DNA from 2 places in the Actinocorallia lasiicapitis genome. Region 2 is predicted to be linked to the other one. Evidence: predicted binding sites of a transcription regulator. Region 2 holds the regulator's gene; the other holds the start of a gene.
What was found. The regulator LexA, encoded in region 2, represses DNA repair genes until DNA is damaged. The targets are predictions, from matches to a motif close to TCGAACANNTGTTCGA.
Positions count from the first base shown of each region.

Region 1: uvrA (excinuclease ABC subunit UvrA) is a predicted target of LexA. The motif match lies at 2,336-2,351, and genes of this name have one in related genera.

Region 1 is NZ_BAAGZI010000217.1:329-8,841, reverse strand. It holds gene ACYVE7_RS21695 (hypothetical protein) at 1-56, opposite strand, end outside; gene ACYVE7_RS21690 (TetR/AcrR family transcriptional regulator) at 130-687, shown strand; gene ACYVE7_RS21685 (Na+/H+ antiporter) at 688-2,274, opposite strand; gene uvrA (excinuclease ABC subunit UvrA) at 2,467-5,319, shown strand; gene ACYVE7_RS21675 (methylated-DNA--[protein]-cysteine S-methyltransferase) at 5,367-5,882, opposite strand; partial or broken gene ACYVE7_RS21670 (tetratricopeptide repeat protein) at 5,951-8,513, opposite strand, start outside.
Region 2 is NZ_BAAGZI010000038.1:1,714-10,226, reverse strand. It holds gene ACYVE7_RS07295 (glycosyltransferase family 2 protein) at 1-41, shown strand, start outside; gene ACYVE7_RS07290 (PQQ-dependent sugar dehydrogenase) at 38-4,132, shown strand; gene lexA (transcriptional repressor LexA) at 4,203-4,877, opposite strand; gene ACYVE7_RS07280 (LysM peptidoglycan-binding domain-containing protein) at 5,064-5,351, shown strand; gene nrdR (transcriptional regulator NrdR) at 5,521-5,979, shown strand; gene ACYVE7_RS07270 (vitamin B12-dependent ribonucleotide reductase) at 6,107-8,513, shown strand, end outside.

The DNA.
Region 1 (8,513 bases), on a different contig from region 2:
AGCGCGAGCACCAGCCAGAAGCCGATCTCGCAGGCCACGATCACCGCCACCAGCATGACTCCCCCTTTTTAACACGGTCGTATCACCAACAAAATAACACAGCCGTGCTAGAAAGGACATGTGCCGAAAGTGGTCGATCATGAAACCCGCCGTCGCGAACTCGCCCAGGCGCTCTGGCGCGTCGTCCGGCGCGACGGGGTGGACGCGGTGTCCGTGCGGAGCGTCGCCGCCGAGGCCGGCTGGTCGCCCGGCGCGCTGCGCCACTACTTCCCCGACCAGCGCGAACTGATCGCGGCCGCGATGCGGCTGGTCACCGAGCAGGTCACCGCCCGGATCGGGGCGCTGGACCCCGAAGGCACCCGGGTGGAGAAGGCGCTCGCCTACTTCGAGCAGCTCCTGCCGCTGGACCGGGCACGGCGCACCGAGGCGGAGGTGTGGTTCAGCTTCGTCACCCGGGCACGGCTCGATCCGGAGCTGGCGGCGCTGACCGCGTCCGTCCACGCCGAGCTCCGCGCGTTCATCGCCTCGATCATCACCCAGCTCGAGATCCAGGACCCGACGGCCGCGCCCCGCACGCACGCGCTGATCGACGGGCTCTGCCTCCACCTTCTGCTCTACCCGGAGGCGGTCACCCCGCAGGACGCGCGCGCCCAGCTCCGCGCGGCGCTCACCGCGCTCGTCCGCTGATCACAGCAGGTGCGCGCTGCGCAGGTCGAGACGGCGCAGGACCTTGTCGGCGGCCTCGGGGTCGACACCGGGCTGGGCACGGGCGTCGAGGATCTCGCGCCGCGACGCGGCCAGCATCTCGGCCTCGACCCGGCTCTTGATCGCCACATGGCTGCGGCGCTGGTCGTAGCCCTCGACCAGGTCCTCGGGGACCACGTCGCACAGCTCGCTGACGAGCAGCCGCTGGGTCAGCCGGAGCTTCTGGACCACGTCGGACGGCAGATCCTCCTCGGCGTCCAGCTCGCGGAGCCGGCGCAGCGCGGCGCGGGAGGCGCGGAAGGCCAGATCGCGGATCTCCTGCTCCTCGCCGTCGTCCCCGACCCCGATCTTGAGGACCTTGACCAGCCACGGCAGGGTCAGCCCGGGGATCACCATCGTCACCAGGATGACGGCGAACGCGATGAACTTCAGCTGCTTCGCGTGCGGGGTCTCGGCGGGCAGCGCCAAGGCCAGGGCCAGGGTGGCCAGACCGCGCATCCCGCAGAACGACAGGATGAAGTCCTCCCGCCAGTCGACCGGCATCCCCTCGAGCTTGTCGCCGTGGCGGAAGCGCAGCCAGGCGTTGATCGTGAACAGCCAGACGAACCGCAGCGCGACGATCACCGCGCAGACCACGGCCGCGTGCACCGCCCAGGTGCCCAGCTCACCGTGTTTCGGCAGCACCTGGCGGAGCTGGAGCCCGATCAGCCCGAACGCCAGACCGGTGATCAGCAGTTCGATGGTCTCCCAGAACGCGGTGCCGGTGAGCCGGTCGCTGACGCCCGACTCGTCGTCGCTGGTCTGGCCGAGGTAGAGGCTGCCGGCCAGGACCGCGATGACGCCCGAGGCGTGCACGACGTCGGCCAGCAGGTAGACGGCGAACGGGAAGACCAGGGTGAGGGCGTTGCGGGCGTCGGTGGTGTCCATGTGCTGCTGCACCCAGTTGGCGGCCCAGCCGAGCCCCAGCCCCAGCGCGACCGCCGCCACGACCTCCCAGACGAACAGCAGGACGCCTTCGACCGCCGAGTAGTGGCCGCCGCCGGTGATCGCCGACACCGCCACCGCGTAGATCACCAGGGCGGTCGCGTCGTTGCAGAGCCCTTCGGTCTGCAGGATCGTGACCAGCCGCCGGGGCAGCCCGATGGGTCCGGCGACGGCCTCGGCGGCGACCGGGTCGGGCGGGGCGACCGCGCTGCCCAGCGCGATGGCCGCCGCCACGGTCAGCCCGGTGATCATCATCAGGGTGACGCCCGCCACCGCCGCGACGGTCGCGATCACCAGGAACAGCGCCATCCCGACGATGGTGCGCCTGCGCGCCTGGATCATCCGCCAGGACGTGCGCTGCGCCGCCGCGTAGATCAGCGGCGGGAGGAACAGCGGCAGGATCAGGTCCGGCGAGATCGTGACCTCCGGGATGCCCGGCAGCAGCGCCAGCACCAGCCCGAACAGGGTCACCAGCACCGGATAGGGCCTTCTGATCTTCTCCCCCACACCGACCAGCAGCACCGTGGCCAGCATCAGGATGACGATCAGCCCGAAGGAGATCAGCTCGTGTTCCACACCGCGCATTCTGCCAACGTTCGAGCGCCCGGACGGGCTGCGGCGTGCGTGGTTCCCGGGACAATTTCATTCGAACGCGTGTACGGTGACGACCGAGACGGAGCCGCTGGGGACTTTTCTGTCAGTGCCCGTCGTTAGCCTGGTTCTGGGCCGCCGTCCGCTGCGGGCCCGTCACCGATCCAACTCGTGGGGATACACACCGTGCACAATCGACCCGGGCATGATCGTCTCGTCGTCCGCGGGGCGCGCGAGCACAATCTGAAGGACGTGTCGCTCGACCTTCCGCGCGACTCCCTGATCGTGTTCACCGGCCTGTCCGGGTCCGGCAAGTCCAGCCTGGCCTTCGACACCATCTTCGCCGAGGGGCAGCGCCGGTACGTCGAGTCGCTGTCGGCGTACGCCCGGCAGTTCCTCGGCCAGATGGACAAGCCGAACGTCGACTTCATCGAGGGCCTATCGCCCGCGGTCTCGATCGACCAGAAGTCGACCTCGAAGAACCCGCGCTCGACGGTCGGCACGATCACCGAGGTCTACGACTACCTGCGGCTGCTGTACGCCAGGATCGGCAAGCCGCACTGCCCCGAGTGCGGGCGCACCATCTCCAAGCAGACCCCGCAGCAGATCGTCGACCGGGTGCTGGAGCTACCCGAGGGCACCCGCTTCCAGGTGCTGGCGCCGGTGATCCGCGGCCGCAAGGGCGAGTATCTGGAGCTGTTCCGCGAGCTCCAGACCAAGGGCTTCTCCCGCGCGCTCGTCGACGGCGTGGTGATCAGGCTGGACGAGCCGCCGATGCTGAAGAAGCAGGAGAAGCACGACATCGCCGTGATCGTCGACCGGCTCGCGGTGAAGGACTCCGCGCGACGCCGGCTCGCCGACTCCGTCGAGACCGCGCTCGGGCTGGCGGCCGGCACCCTCGTCCTGGACTTCGTCGACCTCCCCGAAGACGATCCGGGCCGCGAGCGGATGTACTCCGAGCATCTGTACTGCCCGTACGACGACCTGTCGTTCGAGGAACTGGAGCCGCGGTCCTTCTCCTTCAACTCCCCCTACGGCGCCTGCCCCGACTGCACGGGCCTCGGCACCCGGATGGAGGTCGACGCGGAACTGGTCGTCTCCGACGAGGAGCTGTCGCTGGAGGAAGGCGTCATCGGGCCGTGGTCGGGCGGCCACGCCAGCGAGTACTTCGGCCGGCTGCTCCAGGCGCTCGGCGAGGCGATGGGCTTCGCGATGGACGAGCCGTGGCGGAAGATCCCCGCCAAGGCCCGCAAGGCGATCCTGCACGGCCACGACACCCAGGTGCACGTCTCCTACGCCAACCGGTACGGGCGCAAACGCTCCTACTACACGGAGTACGAGGGCGTCATCCCGTGGATCCAGCGGCGGCACGGCGAGGCCGAGTCGGACGCGACGCGTGAGCGCTTCGAGGGCTACATGCGCGAGATCCCCTGCCCCACCTGCAAGGGCGCGCGGCTCAAGCCCCTCATCCTCAACGTCAAGATCGACGGCCGGTCGATCGCCGAGATCGCCGCGCTGCCGATCGGCGAGTGCGCCGAGTTCCTGCGCGGCATGGTCCTCAACGACCGCGACATGCACATCGCCGAACAGGTCCTGAAGGAGGTCAACGCCCGGCTGGGGTTCCTGCTGGACGTCGGGCTCGACTATCTGACCCTCGACCGGGCGTCGGCGACTCTGGCCGGCGGTGAGGCGCAGCGGATCAGGCTCGCCACCCAGATCGGCTCCGGGCTGGTCGGCGTGCTGTACGTCCTGGACGAGCCGTCGATCGGCCTGCACCAGCGCGACAACTCCCGGCTGCTGGAGACCCTGCTGCGGCTGCGCGACATCGGCAACACCCTGATCGTCGTCGAGCACGACGAGGACACCATCCGGGCGGCCGACTGGGTCGTCGACATCGGCCCGGGCGCCGGCGAGCACGGCGGCCAGGTCGTCGTGTCCGGCACCGTCGAGGACCTGCTGACGTCGGAACGGTCGCTGACCGGGCAGTACGTGTCCGGGCGGCGGCAGATCGAGGTGCCCGCGATGCGGCGGCCCCGCACCAAGGGACGGGAGATCGTCGTCAAGGGGGCGTCGGAGCACAACCTGCAGAACGTGGACGTCGCGTTCCCGCTCGGGGTGTTCACGGCCGTCACCGGGGTGTCGGGGTCCGGCAAGTCGACCCTGGTCAACGACATCCTCTACAACTCGCTCGCCAAGCATCTGCACCACGCGAAGTCGGTGCCCGGCAAGCACAAGCGGATCACCGGGCTCGACCAGCTCGACAAGGTCGTGCACGTCGACCAGTCGCCGATCGGCCGCACCCCGCGCTCCAACCCGGCCACCTACACGGGCGTCTTCGACCACATCAGGAAGCTGTTCGCGGCCACCACCGAGGCGAAGGTCCGCGGCTACCAGCCGGGCCGCTTCTCCTTCAACATCAAGGGCGGCCGCTGCGAGAACTGCGCGGGCGACGGCACCATCAAGATCGAGATGAACTTCCTGCCGGACGTGTACGTGCCGTGCGAGGTCTGCCACGGCGCCCGGTACAACCGCGAGACCCTCGAGGTGCACTACAAGGGCAAGACCATCGCCGACGTCCTCGACATGCCGATCGAGGAGGCCACCGAGTTCTTCGAGCCGATCACCGCGATCCACCGGCATCTGAAGACCCTCAACGACGTCGGGCTCGGTTATGTCCGGCTGGGCCAGTCCGCGCCGACCCTGTCGGGCGGCGAGGCCCAGCGCGTCAAGCTGGCCTCCGAGCTTCAGCGGCGCTCGACCGGGCGCACCATCTACGTCCTGGACGAGCCGACCACGGGCCTGCACTTCGAGGACATCCGCAAACTCCTGGGCGTCCTCAACGGCCTGGTCGACAAGGGCAACACCGTCCTGGTCATCGAGCACAACCTGGACGTCATCAAGACCGCCGACTGGATCGTCGACATGGGCCCCGAAGGCGGTTCGCGCGGCGGCACCGTCGTCGCGGTCGGCACCCCCGAACAGATCGCCCAGGTGCCCGAAAGCCACACCGGGCAGTACCTCTCCAAGATCCTCAACTGACCTGACGCCCCGAGGCCCCCGAGCGACGCGCCGGGGGCCTCCTCGCGTCAGAAGAGGGGTTCGGGGAGGAGCCCTTCGAGGGCCAGGAGGTGGCGTTTGGTGGTGAGGCCGCCGCCGAAGCCGCCCAGTTCGCCGCTGGAGTTGACGACCCGGTGGCAGGGGACGATCACCGGGAGCGGGTTGGACGCCATCGCGACGCCCACCGCGCGCGACGCGTCGGGCTCCCCCGACCAGGTGGCCAGATCGCCGTAGGAAGTCGTCTGGCCGTAGGGGACGCGCTCGTGGAGGAGTGTGAGGATCCGCAGGTTGAACCCGTGGGACAGCCGCCAGTCGAAGGGCAGATCGAACTCCTTCAGATCGCCGGCGAAGTAGGCGGAGAACTGGGCGATCGCCTCGCAGAGGCCGCCGCGGACGGGACGCAGGCCCGTCCGCTCGCCGAGCCGCTGCACGCGCAGCTCGGCGTCATGAGCGTGGAAATGCACGTTGACCAGGCCGTTGTCGGTCTCCGCGAGCAGCAGCGGGCCGATCGGCGTCTGGAGGACCGTCCAGCCGAAGGTGTCCATGACCCCAGCGTAGGAGGGCCCACCGACAGTTTCCGGCGGGAACCGGACGTCGAGCCTCCCGCGGGGCGTCAGCCGAGCCAGCGCTGGATGCCCGCGATCCGCCGCCGGCACTCCTCCGCCCGCAGATGGTCGCCGAGCGCCGCGTGGGAGTCCGACTGGGCGCGGAGCGCGGCGATCTGACCGCGGTGGTCTCCCATCTCGGCCCGCACCTCCAGCTCGGTCTCGAAATGGGCGACGGCCTGCTCGTGGCGTTCCTGCCGCTGGCAGACCAGGCCGAGGGTGTGGTTGGCGGACGACCGGTTGCGGCGGTCACCCAGCTCCGTCGCGATCGCCAGGGCCCGTTCGGAGCAGCGGCGGGCGTCGGCGAGCCGGCCGAGCAGCACATAGGTGTCGCCGAGGTTGACGCGGGCGGTGGCGATGCCCTGCCGGTCCCCCACCTCCTCCATGATCTTCAGTGCGTGCAGGGAGGTCTCGGCGGCCTCCCGGGGACGTCCGGTGCGGCGCTGGATCAGGGCGAGGGTGTCCATTCCGGTGCCCAGGCCGATCCGGTCGTCGATGTCGCCGCGGATCCGCAACGACACCTCGATCGCCTGCTCGGCCTCCTCGTGCAGCTCCAGCCGCAGATAGGTGCGAGCGAGGCTGCCGAGCGCGGCGGCCTCGCCTTCGCGCGCGCCGAGCTCCTGGAACAGGGCCAGCGCCTCCAGCCCGAGCAGAACGGCCTCGCGGACCCGTCCGAGCCGACGTTCGAGCTTGCCCAGATAGTCCAGATCGTGCGCCTCCCCTGCGAGATCGCCGACCAGCCGCCGGATCTCCAGCGACCGGCGCAGGTTCTCGCGCGCCTCCGGGTACCGGCCGAGCGAGTAGTAGGCGGCGCCGAACAGGGCGGTGGCCTCGGCCTCCGCCGACCGGTGCTGGATGGCGCGGACCACACGCAGCGCGTCGGCGCAGTGCGTGACGGCCTCGGCGTACCTGGCCTCGCTGATGCAGACCCTGGCCAGGATCACCAGCGCCTCGCCCTCACCGTCGCGGGCGCCGACCGAACGGTAGATGCCCAGGGCGAGCCCGGCGTCCCTGCGGGCCATGTCGCCGTTGCCGAGCTGCTGGTGGATCCGGGCCAGCTCGCTGCGGGCGTCGGCCTCGCCGTGCCGGTGCTCCAGCTCCTGCCGCACCTCCAGGGCCTCGAGCGCGAAGACCATCGCCCGCTGGAAACCGCCCCGGTGCCGGTGCACCCGCGCCAGGGTGAGCAGGGTCTCGGCCTGGCCGCGCCGGTCCAGGAGCGCCTGCCGCAGCTCCAGCGCGTGGGTGGCGTAGGCGTAGGCGCTGTCGTACTTGCCGAGCCGCAGATGGCTCTGGGCGAGGACATCCAGGGCGCGCGCCTCACCGCCCGGCTCGTCGAGGGCCCGGTGCAGGTCTCTGGCCTCCTCCGCGTGCTCGATCGCGACGCTCTGCCGGCCCAGCATCACGTACACCGCGGCCAGCGTGTCCAGGACGGACGCCTCACCCGACCGGTCGCCGAGCGCCTTGAACCCGCGCCGCGCGTCCTCGCCGTAGCCGATGGCCCGCACACAGCGCCCCAGCTCCAGATGCGCGACGGACAGATGGTGCAGCATGACGGCCGCTGCGCCCCAGTCCGAAACGGTCTGCGCCGACGACAGCCCGATCCGGTGCACGGTGATCGTGTCCTCGCTGTACCGGCGGAACTCCAGGAAGTCGTAGAGCGCCGCGGCCAGCGCGTGGGCCGTGCGGTGCAGGCCGAGCCGCGCCGACTGGCGGACCGAGGAGACCAGGCAGCGGCGTTCGGCCTCGAACCACGCGAACGCCTGCGCACGGCCGTCGCCGGTGAGGGCGCGTCCCTCCTGCGTCGCCTCACCGAGATAGAACGACAGCAGCCGGCGCTGGGCGTTCTGACGGTCGTTCTCGGCGTCCTCGAGCAGGCCGAGGTCGCGGGAGAAGTCACGGAGCAGATCGTGCAGCCGGTACCGGCCCGGCACCGGCTCGACGACCAGGAACGCCTCGCGCAGCTCGTCGATCCTGGTGCGGGCCGTCGGGGCGTCGCAGCCGAGCAGCGCGCCGACCGCGGGAAGCGCGAAATCGGGGCCGACCATCAGGCCGAGCCGCCGGAACGCCCCCCTGACCTCGGGGTCGAGCCCCTGGTAGGACACTTCGAAAGCACCGCGCAGCGCGCCGTGCGAGTCGTCGGTGGGCGCGAACGCCAGCAGGCCGTCACGGCCTGAGAGCTGCCGGACGGTCTCGGCGATGGAGTCCTGGCCCGCCGCGATCCGCGCCGCCGCGATCCGCAGCGCCAGCGGCAGATAGGCGCACTCCCTGGCCAGCTCCTCGGCCGCCTTGCGCTCCGACTCCACCCGCCCGTCGCCGACGACCGAAGCGACCAGCTCGACCGCCTCGTCCGGGTGCATCTCACCGAGCTCCAGCGTGGTCACCCCGTCCACACCGCGCATCCGCTGCTGCGACGTGACCAGCACGAGGCCGCCGGGATCGACCGGGACGAGCGGCCTGATCTGCTCGTACTCCCCGGACGCGTTGTCCAGGACCAGCAGCACCCGGCCACCGGACGTCAGGGAACGGTAGAGCGCGACCAGCTCGTCCTCACCCGTCGGGACCTGCTCGCCG
Region 2 (8,513 bases):
CCGAACCCCTCCCCGCGAGAGACCCGGTCCCCGCTCCATGAGACGTCTGTTTTCCTTTCTGCTGCCGATCCTGCTCACCCTGACGACGGTCGTCGTCCTGGCGCGGCCCGCAGGGGCCGCGCCCCCCGCCGAGTTCGACAAGGCGACCGTCGCCACCGGGCTCGACACCCCGACGGACTTCCGGTTCACCCCTGACGGCCGGATCCTGATCGCCGAGCAGCACGGCGCCATCAGGCTCTACAAGAACGGGGCGCTCCAGACCGCGCCGATGGTCACGCTGAGCACCTGGGCGGCCGACGAGCGCGGTCTGCTCGGGTTGGAGATCGACCCGGCGTTCGCGACCAACGGCTACGTCTACGCCGCCTACACGCACGCCGACAACTACGACCGGCTCAGCCGGTTCACCGTCACCGGCGACACGATCAGCGCCGCCTCCGAGCTGGTACTGCTCAAGTCCGACCAGGTCGCGCAGGTCTTCCACCACGGCGGCGAGGTGCGGTTCGGGCCCGACGGCAAGCTCTACTGGGGCCTCGGGATGAACCTTTACAACCCGAACTCCCAGAACCTCAACTCGATCCACGGCAAGATCCTGCGGATCAACCCCGACGGTACGGTCCCCGCGGACAACCCCTTCGTGGGCACTCCGGGGGCGAAGCCGGCCATCTGGGCCTACGGGCTGCGCAACCCGTTCCGGTTCGACATCGTGCCGGACGGGCCGAACGCCGGGAAGATCCTGGCCGGGGACGTCGGCGGGTCGAACTACGAGGAGCTGGATCTCGTCACCAAGGGCGGCAACTACGGGTGGGCCGAGGCCGAAGGGCCCTGCGCGGGCTGCGGATTCATCGATCCCGTCTTCGCCTACCCGCACACCGCGCCGCCGGCGAACGCCGGATCCATCACCAGCGTCGCGGTCTATACGGGAACCACTTTCCCGAGCGAATTCCAGCAACATGTCGTGTTCTACGCCGACTACACGCTCGGGTTCATTAAATACCTGGAAATGGATCATGAATACTCGAGCGTGATCGAGGAACACGATTTCGATCTCGACGCCGGGACCCCGGTGAAGCTGGCCGTCGGGCCCGACGGCAACCTCTACCAGCTGAACATCTTCCCCGGCGAGCTGTTCAAGATCTCGCTGTCCGGCGGGAACCGCGCGCCGGTCGCGAACGCCGCCGCGACCCCGTCCGACGGGCTCGCGCCGCTGGCCGTCGCCTTCTCCTCGGCCGGCTCCGCCGACCCGGACGGCACCCCGCTGACCTACCTCTGGGACTTCAAGGACGGCTCCACCTCCACCGAGCCGAACCCGTCGCACACCTTCACCGCGACCGGCTCGTTCCCCGTCACCCTGACGGTCAGCGACGGCGCCAAGACCGGGACGGCGACGGTGCCCGTCACGGTCGGCAACCGAAGACCGACCGGAACGATCACCTCACCGGTCGACGAGGCCAAGTACAACGCCGGCGACGTCATCTCCTACTCGGCCACCGGCACCGACCCCGAGGACGGCACCCTCCCGGCGAGCGCCTACTCCTGGTCAGTGATCTTCCACCACGCCGACCACATCCATCCGTTCCTCGGCCCGGTCAACGGCGTCAAGAACGGCACCTTCACGATCCCGCGGAACGCCGACAACCTGGACACCACCTGGTACGAGATCAAGCTGACCGTCACCGACGCGGGCGGCCTCACCCACACCTCCTCGGTCGACGTGAAGCCGAACCTCGTCACGCTGACCTTCAACGCCACCCCGGCGGGCGCGAAGTACACGATCGACGGCATTCCCTTCACCGGCGCCCACACCGAGCAGGCCGTCGTCGGCGTGGACCGGGTGCTCGGCGCGCCGTCCCAGACGATCGGCGGCACGCCGTACGTGTTCGGCTCGTGGAGCGACGGCGGCACGGCCACCCACACCGTCCGCACCCCGGCCGCCGACACCGCCTACACGGTCGCCTACACCGAGGTCACCCAGCCGCCCGCGCCCTGGACCAGCACCGACATCGGCGCGCGCACCCAACAGGGCTCGACCTCCTACAACGCCGGCACCTTCACCGTCACCGGCCACGGCAACGACATCTGGGGCGACACCGACGAGTTCCGCTTCGTCCACCAGCCGCTCAACGGCGATGGATCGATCATCGCCAGGCTGACGTCGCAGACGAACACCGCCGGCTGGGCCAAGGCCGGCATCATGATCAAGGAGACGGCCACTGAGGGCGCCAAGTACGCCGCGGTCGCCGCCACGCCGGCCCACGGCATGCACTTCCAGTTCAACTTCACCGGGGACTCGGGCGAGAACGCCTACACCTTCCCCAACGGCTGGATGAAGCTGACCCGCACCGGCAACCTGTTCACCGCCTACAAGTCGCCGGACGGGGTCGCCTGGACCCCCATCGGCACCACGACCCTGTCCATGGCGGCCAACGTCAAGGTCGGGCTGTTCGTGTCGGCGCACGAGCTGAACCTGCCCGACACGGCCACCTTCGACAACGTGTCCGTGGTCGGCGATGGGTCGGCCGGCGCGCCGCCCTCGCCCTGGCAGCGGGTCGACCTCGGAGGGGCCGTCCCCGCGGGCTCGGCCACCTACACCAACGGCTCGTTCACCGTGAAGGGCGCGGGCAGCGACATCTGGGGCACCGCCGATCAGGCGTCCTATCTGTGGCAGCCTCTCGCAGGCGACGGCACGATCACCACTCGGGTGGCGTCGCAGACCAACACCTCCGACTGGGCCAAGGCCGGTGTCATGGTGAAGGCGGGGACCGCGACCGGAGCGCCGTACGCGGCGCTGATGACCACGCCGGGCCACGGCCAGGCGCTCCAGTGGAACTTCAACCAGTCCACCGGCGCGGGAACGGCCACCGGGCCCGTCTGGCTGAGGCTCGTGCGGCGCGACACCACCGTCACGGCCTTCACCTCGCCCGACGGGACGGCCTGGACCCAGCGGGGCACCGCGACCGTCGCGCTCGGCACCTCGGCCACCGTGGGGCTGTTCGTCTGCTCCCACAACGGCGGGACGCTCGGCACCGGGGTCTTCGACCAGGTCAGCGTCACCACCGACACCCAGTGGGTGCAGGAGGACATCGGCGGGCCCGCCCTCGCCGGCGACTCCTCGGTGAGCGGCTCCCTGATCACCGCCACCGGCTCGGGCGGCGACGTGTGGAACGACGTCGACCAGGCCAGATACGTGCACCAGTCGCTGTCCGGCGACGGCACCGTGGTCGCGCATCTCACCGGGCAGACCGGCGGCGACCCAGAATGGGCCAAGGCCGGGATCGTGATCAAGAGCGCGGCCACCTCGCTGTCGCCGTACGTCACCCTGTCCAGATCCACCGGCCACGGCGTCCACCTCCAGGCCAACAACGGGCTGTTCGACGCGGCGGGCAGCACAACGCCCACCGCGGACGTCTGGCTGAAGCTCGTCAGGGCGGGGGACACCTTCACCGGCTGGGAGTCGCCCGACGGCGTCACCTGGACCAGGGTCGGCTCGGTGACCAGGACCCTGGCCGCGGGGGCCAGAGCGGGCGTGTTCGTCACCTCGCACGACAACGGCAGCCTCTCCACGGCCACCTTCACCGACGTCAGCGTGGCTCCACGGCCCGCCAGCGGCCTGCCCGCCGGGTGGGCGCACCAGGACGTCGGCCCGGTCGGCCTGGCCGGCAACGCCTATCTGGACGGCCGCACCTACGTCGTCACCGGCGGCGGAGCGGACATCTGGGGCACCGCCGACCAGTTCCACTACGCCTACCGGTCGCTGCCGGGCGACGGCAGCATCGTGGCCAGGATCGTCACCCAGGAGAACACCTCGCCCTGGGGCAAGGCCGGCGTCATGATCAAGCAGTCGACGACGGCGGGCTCGGCGTACGCCGCGCTGATGCTCACCCCGGAGAACGGGCTCAACCTGCAGACGGGCTTCAACACGAACGTGGGCGGGGGAGCGGCCACAGCCCCCGTCTGGGTGCGGCTGACCCGGTCGGGCTCCGTGGTGTCGGCCTACCGGTCGGCTGACGGGGAGACCTGGACCCTCGTCGGCACGGCCACCGTCACGGGCGCCGCGACCATCGGGTTGTTCTCCTGCGCCCACGACAACGGCAAGACCTCCACCACCACGTTCGACGGGGTGGTGGTCAGCTAGCCGGGAAACGCCCGGGCCCCCGCGATCGGTGATCGCGGGGGCCCGGCTACGTTCCGCCGCTGGGTGTCGCTCAGATCTTGCGCAGCACCGCGACGACCTTGCCCAGCACGCTGGAGGAGTCGCCGGGGATGGGCTCGTAGGCCGAGTTCTGCGGGATCAGCCAGACATGGCCGTCCTTGCGCTTGAAGGTCTTGACCGTGGCCTCGCCGTCGATCATCGCGGCGACGATGTCGCCGTTGTCGGCGTCGGGCTGCTGCCGGACCACGACCCAGTCGCCGTCGGCGATGGCGGCCTCGATCATCGAGTCGCCCTGGACCTTCAGCAGGTAGTGCTCGCCCTCGCCGACCAGCTGCTTGGGCAGGGTGAAGATGTCCTCGACCGACTCCTCGGCGAGGATCGGGCCGCCCGCGGCGATCCGGCCGACCAGCGGCACGAACGCGGGGGTCGGGCCCTCGCTGTACTCGTCGTCCGTGACCACGGGACGGGCGCCGCCGGGGCCGCGCACCTCCACGGCGCGCGGACGGTTCGCGTCGCGCCGGAGGTAGCCCTTGCGCTGCAGCGTGCGCAGCTGGTGCGAAACGCTGGACGTGCTGGTCAGCCCGACGGCCTCGCCGATCTCCCGCATCGACGGCGGGTAACCCCGCCGCTGGACGGAGTCCCGGATCACCTCGAGCACCATCCGCTGGCGCTGGGTGAGACCGCTCTCGTCCAGGGGTCCGTCGGGCGTCTCCGAGACCTTGCTCATGGCGCCTTCGCCTCCTGTCTCGTTGTGTACAGCGATTGGGGTGGTGTCTCGTGCACACAGAACGTTATCGCCTCGGCGACCAATGATCAAACAATTGTTCGAGATTGGTGCTGGCGTTTTACGGCTCCCATGCGCTAGAACATCGTACATCTGTTCTATCGAATAGCTATTCGAAGAGGTGGCGTGATGGGGGAGCGGCAGCCGGTCAGGCTCACCCGGCGGGGGCGGGTCGTCGTGGTGGGGTTCGCGGTGTTCGTCGTGCTCGGGCTCGGTGCGGGCGGACGGGTGGCGTTCGCCGGCGGCGGCGAGGGCCGTTCGGGGACCGTCGTGGTCGAGCCCGGTGACACGCTGTGGAGCATCGCGTCGAGCGCCGAGCCCCATGCGGATCCGCGGCTGGTGATCGAGCGGATCATCAAGCTCAACGGACTGCCCGGGGTGATCATCGAGCCTGGTCAGGAGCTGATTCTGCCCTGAGAATCCCGCGACACGCCGGACGGCCCCGGTGTGACAAGGCTCTATTGCGGGGAAGGCCGGTTCGGCTTGCGTAGCGGGTGGCGGAGCTCTAGGTTTAGACCACAACATCTAGTAGTTACAGAGATGTAGTTCGCCACAGGTTGTGTTGTCGGAAGGCAGGAGAAGGAAGATGCACTGTCCGTTCTGCCGCAACACCGACAGCCGGGTCATCGACAGCCGCTCGACCGAGGACGGGGCCGCCATCCGGCGCCGCCGCTCGTGCCCGGAGTGCGGCAAACGATTCACCACTCAGGAGAGCGTGCTCCAGATGGTGGCCAAGCGCAGCGGGGTCACCGAGCCGTTCCTCCGGGAGAAGATCATCGCCGGGGTGCGCAGGGCCTGTCAGGGCCGCCCGGCCGACGAGGATGCGCTGGCCCTGCTGGGCCAGAAGGTCGAGGAGGCCATCCGGGCGACCGGAGCCGCCGAGATCCAGTCCCACGAGATCGGACTGGCGATCCTGGGACCTTTGCAGGAGCTGGACGAAGTCGCCTACCTGCGATTCGCCTCCGTCTACCGGGGGTTCGAGTCGCTCGAGGACTTCGAGAAGGAGATCGACGCCCTGCGGAGGGTGGCGTCCGAGCCGGAATGAGGAAGCCGGCGCGAACGCTGTAACCGACACGAGCAACCAAGAACCGAAACGCCCCGAACGTGTGGTCGCCCGGCCACGCGGTCGTCCGGGCGTTATCAGCCATGTGTTGAGAGCTGGGGGAAGAACTATGACGGAGACGGTCAGCGGGCCGGCTCGGGGCAAGGCGCGCCGCAAGGGTCTGAAGATGCAGCGGATCTTCACCAAGCCCGGCGTGCACCCCTATGACGAGATCAGCTGGGAGCGTCGTGACGTCGTCATGACCAACTGGCGCGACGGGTCCGTCAACTTCGAGCAGCGGGGCGTCGAGTTCCCCGCCTTCTGGTCGGTCAACGCCGCCAACATCGTCACCACCAAGTACTTCCGCGGCGCCGTCGGCACCGCGCAGCGCGAGGTCTCGCTCAAGCAGCTCATCGACCGCGTCGTCGACGTCTACACCCGCACCGGGGTGGAGCAGGGCTACTTCGCCTCCGACGAGGACGCCGAGATCTTCGAGCACGAACTGAAGTACGCGCTCGCCCACCAGGTGTTCAGCTTCAACTCGCCGGTCTGGTTCAACGTCGGCACGAAGTCGCCGCAGCAGGTCAGCGCCTGCTTCATCCTCTCCGTGGACGACCAGATGGAGTCGATCCTGGAGTGGTACAAGGAAGAGGGCGTGATCTTCAAGGGCGGCTCGGGCTCGGGGGTCAACCTCTCGCGCATCCGCTCGTCCAAGGAACTGCTGTCCTCCGGCGGCACCGCCAGCGGCCCCGTCTCGTTCATGCGCGGCGCCGACGCCTCCGCCGGAACCATCAAGTCGGGCGGCGCGACCCGCCGCGCGGCCAAGATGGTCGTCCTGGACGTCGACCACCCCGACATCGCCGAGTTCATCCAGACCAAGGCGCGGGAAGAGGACAAGATCCGCGCCCTGCGCGACGCCGGCTTCGACATGGACCTGGGCGGCAAGGACATCGTGTCCGTGCAGTACCAGAACGCCAACAACTCGGTCCGGGTCTCGGACGAGTTCATGCACGCCGTCGAGGTCGACGGCGAGTTCGGGCTGCGCGGCCGCCTCAACGGCGAGATCATCGAGACCGTCCGCGCCAAGGACCTGTTCCGGTTGATGGCACAGGCCGCTTGGGAGTGCGCCGACCCCGGCATCCAGTACGACGACACGATCAACGACTGGCACACCTCGCCGGAGTCGGGCCGGATCACCGCGTCCAACCCCTGCTCGGAGTACCTGCACCTGGACAACTCCTCGTGCAACCTCGCCTCGATCAACCTGCTGAAGTTCCTGAAGGCCGACGACACCTTCGACATCGAGCCGTTCCGCAAGCTGGTCGAGCTGATCATCACCGCGATGGACATCTCGATCACCTTCGCCGACTTCCCGACCGAGAAGATCACCGAGACCACCCGGGCCTTCCGCCAGCTCGGCATCGGCTACGCCAACCTCGGCGCGCTGCTCATGGCCACCGGCCACGCCTACGACTCCGAAGGCGGCCGCGCCATCGCCGCGGCGATCACCTCGCTGATGACCGGTACCGCCTACCGCCGCTCCGCTGAGCTGGCCGGGGCCGTCGGCGTCTACGACGGGTACGCCCGCAACGCCGAAAGCCACAAGCGCGTCATGCGCAAGCACGCCGCCGCCAACGACGAGATCCGCGCGCTCGACGGGATGGACCGGGCGATTCTCGCCGAGGCCACCCGCGAGTGGGAGGCGTGCCTCAAGCTCGGCGAGAAGAACGGCTACCGCAACGCGCAGGCGTCGCTGCTCGCGCCGACCGGCACCATCGGCCTGATGATGGACTGCGACACCACCGGCATCGAGCCCGACCTGGCGCTGAAGAAGTTCAAGAAGCTCGTCGGCGGCGGCTCCATGGAGATCGTCAACCACACGGTGCCGCGTGCGCTGCGCAACCTCGGCTACCAGGGCGAGCAGGTCGAGGCGATCGTCGAGTACATCGCCGAGCACGGCCACGTCGTCGACGCGCCCGGCCTCAAGCGCGAGCACTACGAGGTGTTCGACTGCGCGATGGGCGAGCGGTCGATCAGCCCGATGGGCCACGTGCGGATGATGGCGGCGGCCCAGCCGTTCCTGTCCGGCGCGATCTCCAAGACGGTCAACATGCCGGAGACCGCCACCATCGAGGACATCGAGAAGGTGTACTTCGAGGGCTGGAAGATGGGGCTGAAGGCCCTGGCGATCTACCGGGACAACTGCAAGGTCGGCCAGCCGCTGTCGGTGGCCAAGAAGAAGGAGGAGCCGGCCGCGGTGGCCGCTCCCGTCGTCGCCGCCGCTCCGGCGGAGGTGCGCCCGGTCCGCAAGCGGCTGCCGAAGAAGCGGTCGGCGACAGTCACCCGGTTCTCCGTCGCGGGCGCCGAGGGCTACATGACGGCCTCGACGTACGAGAACGACGAGCTCGGCGAGGTGTTCCTCAAGCTCGGCAAGCAGGGCTCCACCCTGGCCGGTGTGATGGACGCCTTCTCCATGGCGATCTCGATCAGCCTCCAGTACGGGGTTCCGCTGGAGACGTGGGTCGACAAGTTCACCA